3 regions of the Kitasatospora sp. NBC_00240 genome follow, and region 3 is predicted to be linked to each of the others. Evidence: riboswitches for the same ligand, from Rfam matches in the RefSeq annotation. Region 3 holds a riboswitch; each other region holds the start of a gene.

The links. Region 3 has a riboswitch for cyclic di-AMP ahead of OG689_RS33385 (M23 family metallopeptidase). Riboswitches for the same ligand answer to the same signal wherever they lie in the genome.
Region 1: linked by a shared signal. The riboswitch ahead of OG689_RS44820 (transglycosylase family protein) and the one ahead of OG689_RS33385 (M23 family metallopeptidase) in region 3 are both predicted to bind cyclic di-AMP.
Region 2: linked by a shared signal. The riboswitch ahead of OG689_RS32575 (transglycosylase family protein) and the one ahead of OG689_RS33385 (M23 family metallopeptidase) in region 3 are both predicted to bind cyclic di-AMP.

Annotation. Positions count from the first base shown of each region.
Region 1 covers NZ_JAPEMU010000001.1:4,174,295-4,177,563, reverse strand. The annotation lists gene OG689_RS17580 (cytochrome P450) at 1-818, shown strand, start outside; cyclic di-AMP (ydaO/yuaA leader) riboswitch at 1,049-1,220, shown strand; gene OG689_RS44820 (transglycosylase family protein) at 1,226-2,158, shown strand; gene eno (phosphopyruvate hydratase) at 2,404-3,269, shown strand, end outside.
Region 2 covers NZ_JAPEMU010000001.1:7,592,415-7,595,683, reverse strand. The annotation lists gene OG689_RS32585 (hypothetical protein) at 1-359, shown strand, start outside; cyclic di-AMP (ydaO/yuaA leader) riboswitch at 1,847-2,043, shown strand; gene OG689_RS32575 (transglycosylase family protein) at 2,049-3,269, shown strand, end outside.
Region 3 covers NZ_JAPEMU010000001.1:7,781,211-7,784,479, reverse strand. The annotation lists gene OG689_RS33390 (MDR family MFS transporter) at 1-661, shown strand, start outside; gene OG689_RS33385 (M23 family metallopeptidase) at 826-1,878, opposite strand; cyclic di-AMP (ydaO/yuaA leader) riboswitch at 1,882-2,059, opposite strand; gene OG689_RS33380 (MFS transporter) at 2,363-3,269, shown strand, end outside.

The sequences.
Region 1 (3,269 bases), 3.6 Mb from region 3:
ACGAGTTCGCCTTCCCACTCCCCATCTACGCGATCTGCGACCTGCTCGGCGTCCCGCCCGAGGACCAGGACGACTTCCGGGACTGGGCGGGCATGATGATCCGGCACGGCGGCGGCCCGCGCGGCGGGGTGGCCCGCGCGGTGAAGAAGATGCGGTCCTACCTGCTGGAGCTGATCCACCGCAAGCGGGCCGACCTGGGCGACGACCTGATCTCCGGGTTGATCCGGGCCGGTGACCACGGGGAGCACCTCACCGAGAACGAGGCCGCCGCGATGGCCTTCATCCTGCTGTTCGCGGGCTTCGAGACCACCGTCAACCTGATCGGCAACGGCTTCTACGCGCTGCTGCGCCACCCCGAGCAGCGCGCGCTGCTGCAGGACTCGGTGGCGGCGGGGGAGAGCGCGCTGCTGGCCACCGCGGTGGAGGAACTGCTGCGTTACGACGGCCCGGTGGAGCTGGCCACCTGGCGGTTCGCGACCCGTCCGCTGACCATCGGCGGGGTGGACATCCCGGTCGGCGACCCGGTCCTGGTGGTGCTGGCGGCGGCGGACCGCGATCCGGCACGTTTCGCGGACGAGAACACCCTCGACATCGCCCGCAAGGACAATCCGCACCTCGGTTTCGGCCACGGGATCCACTACTGCATCGGCGCGCCGCTGGCCCGGCTGGAGGGCCAGGCCGCACTGGCCACGCTGCTCACCAGGCTGCCTGATCTGCGGCTTGCGGCGGAACCGGAGGAACTTCGCTGGCGCGGTGGGCTGATCATGCGTGGACTTCGTGAACTCCCGGTCGAATTCACCCCGGCGAAGGCGCTCTGACCGGCCCGGTCACGCTGACGGCGTGTCGGACAGACTCGCTCACGGGCGCTCAGAACATGCATCAATGCGGACATTTAGGCGTGGTTTGTAAACGATCCGCCGACTGTCGTAATTTCCGTGTGATGTATGCGATATGAGCTTGTGATTGATGTGAGGATCTGTCTACTCTCCCTGGTGTTCGCAGCTGCGAACACCCGTGCGCGGAACGCCGAGTCCTGCCCGCCGCGCTGCCGGGAAACCGACCAGACCCTTGGGCAGGGGCGGGGGACCCAGGATTTTCTGCCGTTCCCCACGGCTTGGGGTGAAGCCGCATCAGGTGGAAGAAGGATTCCGCCCGAGGCGGCCGGGCCACCTCCCGGTCCGAACCCGACAGCTCACCTCGCAGGCGTGCGGAGAGGGACTTGTCCATGCTGTTCGTTGGTAACGGTCGTCACCGTCGTCGTACCCAGACCGAGAAGGCCATCGCCGTGGCCGGCGTCGCCGGCGTCGGGCTCGCGATGCCGCTCCTCGCCGCCACCGGCGCCCACGCGGCCCCCGTGTCCGTCTGGGACAAGGTCGCCCAGTGCGAGAGCGGCGGGAACTGGAGCATCAACACCGGCAACGGGTACTACGGCGGACTCCAGTTCAGCCAGAGCACCTGGAAGGCCTTCGGCGGCGGCCAGTACGCCCCGCAGGCGCACAAGGCCAGCAAGGGTCAGCAGATCGCCGTCGCGGAGAAGGTCCTCTCCTCGCAGGGCCCGGGCGCCTGGCCGGTCTGCTCGGTCAAGGCCGGCCTGACGAAGGGCGGCGCCTCCGCCCAGGTCGACACCGCGGACGCCGCCCCGCAGAGCGCCTCGCAGGACACCGGCACCAGGAGCGCGCAGCCCGCCCCCACCACCGCCAAGCCCGCCAAGCCGGCGCAGTCGAAGCCGGCCCGGGCCACCCGGGCGAAGGTCTCGACGGACGACCAGGGCGCCTCGTCCGGTCGCGGCGAGGCCCAGGACCCGGACTTCTCCGGCCGCACCGGCTGGGACGCCGCCAACAAGGTCTTCTGGTACCAGGTCGACGGCGGCTGGCACTGGACGAGCCACCAGAACGTCTACGAGCGCCACGCGGGCGACGACGCGTCCGAGACCCGCACCGCCCCCACGGCCGAGCCCGCCGCACCGGCCGCGCAGGTCACCCCCGCCGCCGCGACGACCGGGCGGGCCTACACCGTGCAGCCCGGCGACACCCTGGGCGGGATCGCCGGCAGCCAGGACGTGGCCGGCGGCTGGGGCGCGCTGTACGACGGCAACCGCTCCGTGGTGGGCGGCGACCCGAACCTCATCCTGCCGGGCCAGGTCCTGAACCTCGGCTGAGCACGGCGCGCGGGGTCGTGCCGTCCGGTGCGGCCCCCTTCGCCCGCTTTCGCCCCGCTCTGGGTGCATCCCGTGGGGCATCCAGGTGAACTACCGGTGGGTAGCCCGGCCACACGCTGAGACGGGACCCAGGCCGACGTGGCCGGGAGAGCCCGTGCGGTTAGGCTCTGGTCGTAACGACTCCGCAATCGTCCGCAGGACTCCACAACGGTCCGCGGATACCTGCTTCCGCTAGGAGATGCCTCGTGCCGTCCATTGATGTCGTCGTAGCCCGTGAGATTCTCGACTCGCGTGGCAACCCCACGGTCGAGGTCGAGGTCGGCCTCGACGACGGCAGCACCGGCCGTGCCGCTGTCCCGTCCGGCGCCTCCACCGGTGCCTTCGAGGCACTTGAGCTGCGCGACGGCGACAAGAACCGCTACTTCGGCAAGGGCGTGGAGAAGGCCGTCCTGGCCGTCATCGAGCAGATCGGCCCGGAGCTCGTCGGCTACGACGCCACCGAGCAGCGCCTGATCGACCAGGCCATGCTCGACCTGGACGCCACCCCCGACAAGTCCTCGCTCGGCGCCAACGCCATCCTCGGCGTCTCGCTCGCCGTGGCCCACGCCGCCTCCGAGGCCTCGGACCTGCCGCTGTTCCGCTACCTCGGCGGCCCGAACGCGCACGTCCTGCCCGTCCCGATGATGAACATCCTCAACGGTGGCTCGCACGCGGACTCCAACGTCGACATCCAGGAGTTCATGATCGCTCCGATCGGCGCGGAGTCCTTCTCCGAGGCCGTGCGCTGGGGCGTCGAGGTCTACCACACGCTCAAGGGCGTGCTGAAGGAGCGCGGCCTCTCCACCGGTCTGGGCGACGAGGGCGGCTTCGCCCCCAACCTGGACAGCAACCGCGAGGCGCTCGACCTCATCGTCGAGGCCATCAAGAAGGCCGGCTACGTGCCCGGCAAGGACGTCGCCCTGGCGCTGGACGTCGCCGCCTCCGAGTTCTACAAGGACGGCGCCTACCAGTTCGAGGGCAAGGGCCTCTCCTCGGCCGAGCTCATCGACTACTACGCCGAGCTGGTCGCCTCGTACCCGCTGGTCTCCATCGAGGACCCGCTGGACGAGCA
Region 2 (3,269 bases), 190 kb from region 3:
AGGACGCAGCGGCCGCCGCCGGGATCACCGGCGTGCTGCTCGCCGCCCGGCTCGCCGTACCCGTCGTCTCCGCCGCCCTGGACGTGCCCGGCTCGGTGGCCGCGGCCGTCGACCACCTGCGCGCCACCGGCTCGCAGCGTCCCGCGCTGGCGCCGCTCGTGATCGGCCCGGAGGCCGACCCCGAGCTGCTCGCCACCGCCGCGGAGGAGACCGGCTGCCCCAGCGCGGCCCCGCTCGGCGCCTACCCGACGGTCGGCCAGCTGGTCGCCTCCACCTACCTCTCCGCCCTTGAGGTCGCCCTGGCCCAGCTGGAGCAGGCCCGGGAGCAGGAGCCGGAGCACGAGCAGGCCGCGGAGTGACCTCCGCGCCGTGACGACCGCCCGCAGGGGCCCCGGATCCGTCCGGGGCCCCTGCGGCGTTCCCGGGGTCCGAACCCGCCCACCGGGCACCGGGCGGGCGCCGGCTACCTCGGGGGCGGGGCAGGGCGCCTCAGGACCGGGGCCCGCATCGCGCCCGGGGGCGGCAACGGTCCGATCCCAGGACCGGCCTGAGCGCAGGTCAGGCCCGGACGTGTGACGGCCCGGAAGCAGCGGGGTGGAGCGAGGGCGTGCGGGCGGCAACGGGCGGCGCGGCGGGTCGATCGGGAGGCCCCGAACGGCACCCCGACACCCGCCGAGGAACACCGGTCCGCGCTTCCGCCGAGCAGGCGCACGGCCACTCCTCGGCGCCTGACCGGAGGCCGTCCGTCGCCCGTCGGGGGCGGGTCCGACGGCGGGCCGCACTTCGCGCACCGGTTTCGTCCGCGACGCGCGCCGCAGGGCTCGGTCGGCAGGGCAAGCAGGGCACGGCGAACCCGGGAGCGTCGCCGCGGCAGACGGCCGCCCGGGTGCGGCGGCTGAGGCCGCCTCGGAAGATGACGCCCCCTCCGACGACGGTCCGGGGACGGACGAAGTCCCGGCCGGCCGCTCCTGCCGGGTGACGGTGGCTCCGCCGGCAATCCGACGCGCGGACCACATCCTGACGGGAGGGCACCTGCCCGTCCTCCGGTGCGCAGGCCGGACGGTGACGGCAGGTCCGACGCCGGGCCTGGCCCCGATCCGGGTGCCCGGGACGTGAGGGCGGTGCCACCCCGGAGCCGGCACTCCCCGGCCCGCACCCCCGCGCCGCCCGGGGGAATCTCACGACGGGGGCGGGGCGGACCGTCCGCGGGCCGTTGCCCGGCGCTCGGAGGTCGCCACTCCGGCACCCTGGCCGGCGCCCGCCTCCCCGGCGAGGTGCGGGGCGGGTACGGCGCGACCGGCCGGCCCCGGCATCCCGGAAGGGCATGACCGGGGCTCACCTCCCGACGCGGGGAAGGAATTGCCAAGATATGCCCTATTTGATCCAAATTGCCCGATATTAAGAACGTCAGCTCCCCACCCCCGCCGACACCCACCACGGCACCGACGGCGAGCCGGCCAGGCCCCCCGTCGAATGATTCGCCCCGCCTCGATAGCAAATGCCCGACTGTACCCAAATGCCGGATTACACCGGACTGTCGCGCGTTGTACCAGATTGCTCCGCAAGGACTTTGGTCACGGGAGCGAGCCTCCCGCCCTCCGGTTGCGGGCCTTCGGCCGCCGTGGTTCCGTGCCCTCCGTCGCACCCGTGAGGTCGCCCGGGGATCCCCTGAAGGACAGGCAGAACTCTCCGACGGCACGGCATTTACCTGAAATCGGGCATTTTTGATCATGTCGACCCGTGTGCCACAACGAATCCAGGGTCCTGTGACGAGCGCCACACATGTTTGCGGTTTGAACTTAAGTCTGCTTAACGTGCTCCCCGTTCGTGGTCACACGGACCCAGTTCATCCGCAACGCCGAGGCCTGCCGTCGGATGCGCTGGCAGCGCGAATACGCACCACGGCAGGCGCGGGGGACCCAGGTAAGTCGCCCCGGACCGGTTCGCACCGGTCCAGGGGCTAGGGGTGAAGCCGTGCTCAGCACGGCCGGGCAACTCCAGCCCGAATCCGACAGCTCACCTCGCAGGCGTGGGAGAGGAACATCTTCATGCTGCCCACCAACGGCACCCGTCTGTCCAGCCGCACCCGTCGCGTGATCGCCGCCGTTGGCGTGGCCGGCGTCGGCCTCACCATCCCCTGCCTCACCTCCGGTGTCGCCAGCGCCGCCTCCGTGGCCACCTGGGACAAGGTCGCCCAGTGCGAGAGCGGCGGCAACTGGAGCATCAACACCGGCAACGGCTTCTACGGCGGCCTCCAGTTCACCAACAGCACCTGGGCCGCGTTCGGCGGTACGGCGTTCGCCTCGCGCGCCGACCTCGCCACCAAGGACCAGCAGATCGCCACCGCCGAGAAGGTCCTCGCGGAGCAGGGCCCCGGCGCCTGGCCGGTCTGCTCGATCCAGGCCGGCCTGACCAAGGGCGGCACCCCGGCCGCCGTGGACACCGGCGCCCCGGCCGCCGCCAAGCCCGCCACCCCGGCCCCCGCCACCCCGGCCCCCGCCGCCCCGGCGAAGCCCGCCGCGCCGGCCGCGCAGGCCCCCGCCAAGAGCGACAGCTCCAAGGGCTCCGCCGACTCCTGGTCCGGCAGCAAGTCCTGGTCGCAGCAGGGCAAGTGGTCCAAGGACGACCGCCGCACCTACACCGTGATCGCCGGCGACTGGCTGTCCGCCATCGCCGACAAGAACCACGTCCAGGGTGGCTGGGAGCGTCTGTACGAGCTCAACAAGTCCGTCCTGACCGAGGGCCCCGACTCCATCTACCCGGGCCAGCACCTGGCCCTGGGCGGCGGCGACGCGACCGCCACCAAGTCCTCGGACAGCTCGGACTCGGCCAAGAAGTTCGACTGGTTCAACAAGTCCGACTCGGCCACCGCCACCAAGACCACCTCGGCCAAGCCGGCCGCCGCCGAAGCCGCCGCCCCGGCGGCCCAGGCCTCGACCGCCCAGGCCCCCGCCGCCTCCGGCAGCATGGCCGCCGCGGTCTCCTTCGCGCAGTCGAAGGTCGGCCAGGCGTACATCTACGGCGGCACCGGCAACGGTGGCTGGGACTGCTCCGGCCTGACCCAGGCGGCCTTCCGCGCGGCCGGGATCTCCATCCCGCGCGTGGCCGCCGACCAGGCCGCCGCCAGCACCCACGTCTCGCTGGACAGCCTGCAGCCGGGCGACCTGCTGTTCTGGTCCAACAACGGCAGCGACTCGGGCGTCTACCACGTCGCGATCTACACCGGCAACGGCAGCTACGTCGAGGCCGCCAACCCGAGCGCCGGGGTC
Region 3 (3,269 bases):
CCTGCCGGCCGACGTGGCCCAGCCGTTCGTCCAGGCCTACGCCGACACCATCAACTACGTCTTCCAGTGGGTGGTGCCGGTCGCCCTGGTGGGATTCGTGGTGGCCTGGTTCCTGAAGGAGGTGCCGCTGCGCGACAGTGCCCGGGCCGGCGCCTCCGACATGGGCGAGGCCTTCGGGGCGCCGGACAGCGGGGACGCCGACCGGCAGCTGGAGCGCGCGCTGGCCAACCTGCTGCGCAAGGCCAAGGGCCGCCCGGAGATCGGGCGGCAGCTGCTGGCCGACTCCGGCAGCACGGTCGGCCCGGACCAGGCCTGGATGCTCGGTCAGATCTACTGGCGCACCAAGCTCCAGGGCGGTGCGACGCTCCCGGCCATCGCCGCCGCGCACCACATGCCGGAGGAGGTCGTCCGGCCCGCCGCCGAGCGGACCGTGCACGCGGGCCTCGCCGGGAGCGAGCACGGTGTGCTGGCGCTCACCCCTCAGGGCGAGCGCGAGGTCGAGCGCCTGGCCGAGGCCTGGCGGCACTGGATCGACCGGCACCTGGACGACTGGGACGTCACCGATCCCACGGACCGGGCCCGGCTCGACCGCGCGGTCGAGGCCATCGCGACCCGGTTGTACGAGGACGACCAGGTGCACCGGGAGAGCGTGCCGGCCTGAGGGGAATCCCGCCGGCCCGACCGGGGAAGAATGCGGCCGCCGACAATCCCCCCCCCCCGAGGAAAACGCGAACTGGCCGGGCCCGCAGCGATGAGCGTTCGCTGCCGGCCCGGCCGGTGTTCAACTACCGCGGCGCATCAGGCCGCGAGGGTTCGTACCCGGTGTCAGATGCTGACGCCGTGCGCACGGAGGTAGGCGATCGGGTCGATGTCCGAGCCGTACTCCGAGCCGGTGCGGATCTCGAAGTGCAGGTGCGGGCCGGTCACGTTGCCGGTCGCGCCGGAGAGACCGATCTGCTGGCCGACGGTCACGGTCTGGCCGACCTTGACGCCGATCGAGGAGAGGTGGGCGTACTGGGCGTACTTGCCGTCCGCCAGCTTGATCTCGACCTCGTTGCCGTAGGCGCCGCCCGGGCCCGCCTTGACGACGGTGCCGGCCGCGACGGCCTTCAGCGGGGTGCCGGTGGCGGCGACGAAGTCGGCACCGGTGTGGTGGCCGCTGGACCACATGGAGCCGGCCACGCCGTAGGCGGTGCCGAGCTTGATGTTGGCGAGCGGGGCGGTGAAGCCGGAGGTGCTGGCGGCCGCGGCCGGGGCCGGGGTGGTGGCCGGCTTCGGCGCGGTGGTGGCGGCGGGCTTGGGGGCCTCGACCGGCTTGGGGGCCTGAGTGGCCTTCGGGGCCTCGGCGGCCTTGGGCGCCTGAGTGGCCTTCGGGGCCGGGGTGGCCTTCTTGGCCGGCGCGGAGTCGGAGGAGGTCTTCGGGGCCGGGGCGGCCTTCGGGGCCGGGGCGGCGGCGGGCGCCTGGGCGGCGGCCTTGCCGACCACGAGCTGCTGGCCCGGGTAGATCAGGTTCGGGTTGGCACCGACGACGGAGCGGTTGGTCTCGTACAGAGCGTGCCACCCACCGTCGACGTTCTTCGCGGCGGCGATCTTCGACAGGGTGTCACCGCCGACCACCTTGTAGGTCTCGTCGACGGCGGCGGCCGGGGCCGCGGCGGGGGCAGCCTCGACGGCGGCGGCCTTGACGGCCACGGCGTCGGCGCTGGTGGCACCGGTCCAGGTGGTGGACTGCGACTTGGCGGCCGGGACCTCGTGGGCCGAGGCGCTGACGGCGGTCACCAGGGGAAGGGCGAGAACCGCGCCGGTCACACCGGTGGCGATGCCGATCCGGGCGAGACGGGGCAGACGGTTACGACGGTGCTTTGCCTGTGCGGGCATGGGGTATTTCCTCTCCGACGCCTGCGAGGTGAGCTGTCGGGTTCGGGCTGGAGTTGCCCGGCCGCAAGCGCGGCTTCACCCCAAGCCGTCCCGGTTGCCGGGACGGCGACTTACCTGTGGGTCCCCCACTCCTGCCGTGCAGAGTTCGTTCGAAGCCCCCGGGCAGCGGCAGGACTAGGCGTTCCACCCGGTGGGCCCACCCGGTCATTGGCCGGGCAGTCGCTGAAGCAAAGCTCATCAACCCGGGCAAATCAATGTCGATCACATTCACCTCCGGAAATTCACAAAAATCCCAGGGAATTCAGTGACTCTCCGAATGATCGACTGTGCAGTACGTGCACAATCCAATCGCGCTGAGCGACCGCCCGACCCCCCTGCGCCGACATTTTCGGCCCTGCGTCCACCGCCGGACACGCTCAGCCACCACCCGGACGCGCCGCCGGTGACCCTTGTCACGTCGACCCCCCGGGCGCAGGATCGAGCCGTGGAAACCGACGACGCCGGCACGCTCAGGATCGGTACCCCGCAGGGCCGGTGGGTGGTGCTGGCCACGGTGCTCGGATCCAGCATGGCGATGCTCGACGGCACCGTCGTCAACGTCGCCCTGCCGCGGATCGGCGAGGACCTCGGCGCCTCGTTGGCCGCCCTGCAATGGACTCTGAACGCCTATCTGCTGACCCTGGCCGGGCTGATCCTGCTCGGCGGGGCGCTCGGCGACCGGTACGGCCGGCGCCGGGTCTTCCTGATCGGCGTCTGCTGGTTCGCCGCCGCCTCCGCCCTCTGCGCGGCCGCCCCGAACGTCGGGGTGCTGATCGCGGCCCGCGCCCTGCAGGGCATCGGCGGCGCGCTGCTCACCCCGGGGTCGCTGGCGATGCTGCAGGCGACCTTCCGCCCTGACGACCGCTCGGCCGCGGTCGGCCTCTGGTCCGGCCTGGGCGGGGTCGCGGCGGCGGTCGGCCCGTTCCTGGGCGGCTGGCTGGTGGACGGCCCGGGCTGGCGGTGGATCTTCCTGCTGAACGTGCCGCTGGCAGCCGTGGTCCTGGCCGTCTCACTGCGCCACGTACCGGAGAGCCGGGACGAGAAGGCCACCGGCAGCTTCGACATCGCGGGCGCGGTGCTGGCCGCGCTCGCCCTCGGCGGGGCGACCTACGCGCTGACGGCCGCCGGTGAGGGGCTCTCCCCCGCGGTCTGGCTCTCCGGCGCGGCCGGACTGCTGCTCGGCGCGGTGTTCATCGCCGTCGAGCGGCGCACCCCGGCCCCGATGCTGCCGCTGGAGCTGTTCTCCTCACGCCTGTTCACCGCGGTGAACCTGGTCACCCTCTGCGTGTACGCCGCCTTCAGCGGGGTGTTCTTCCTGCTGGTGGTGCAGCTCCAGACGGTGTCCGGCTTCA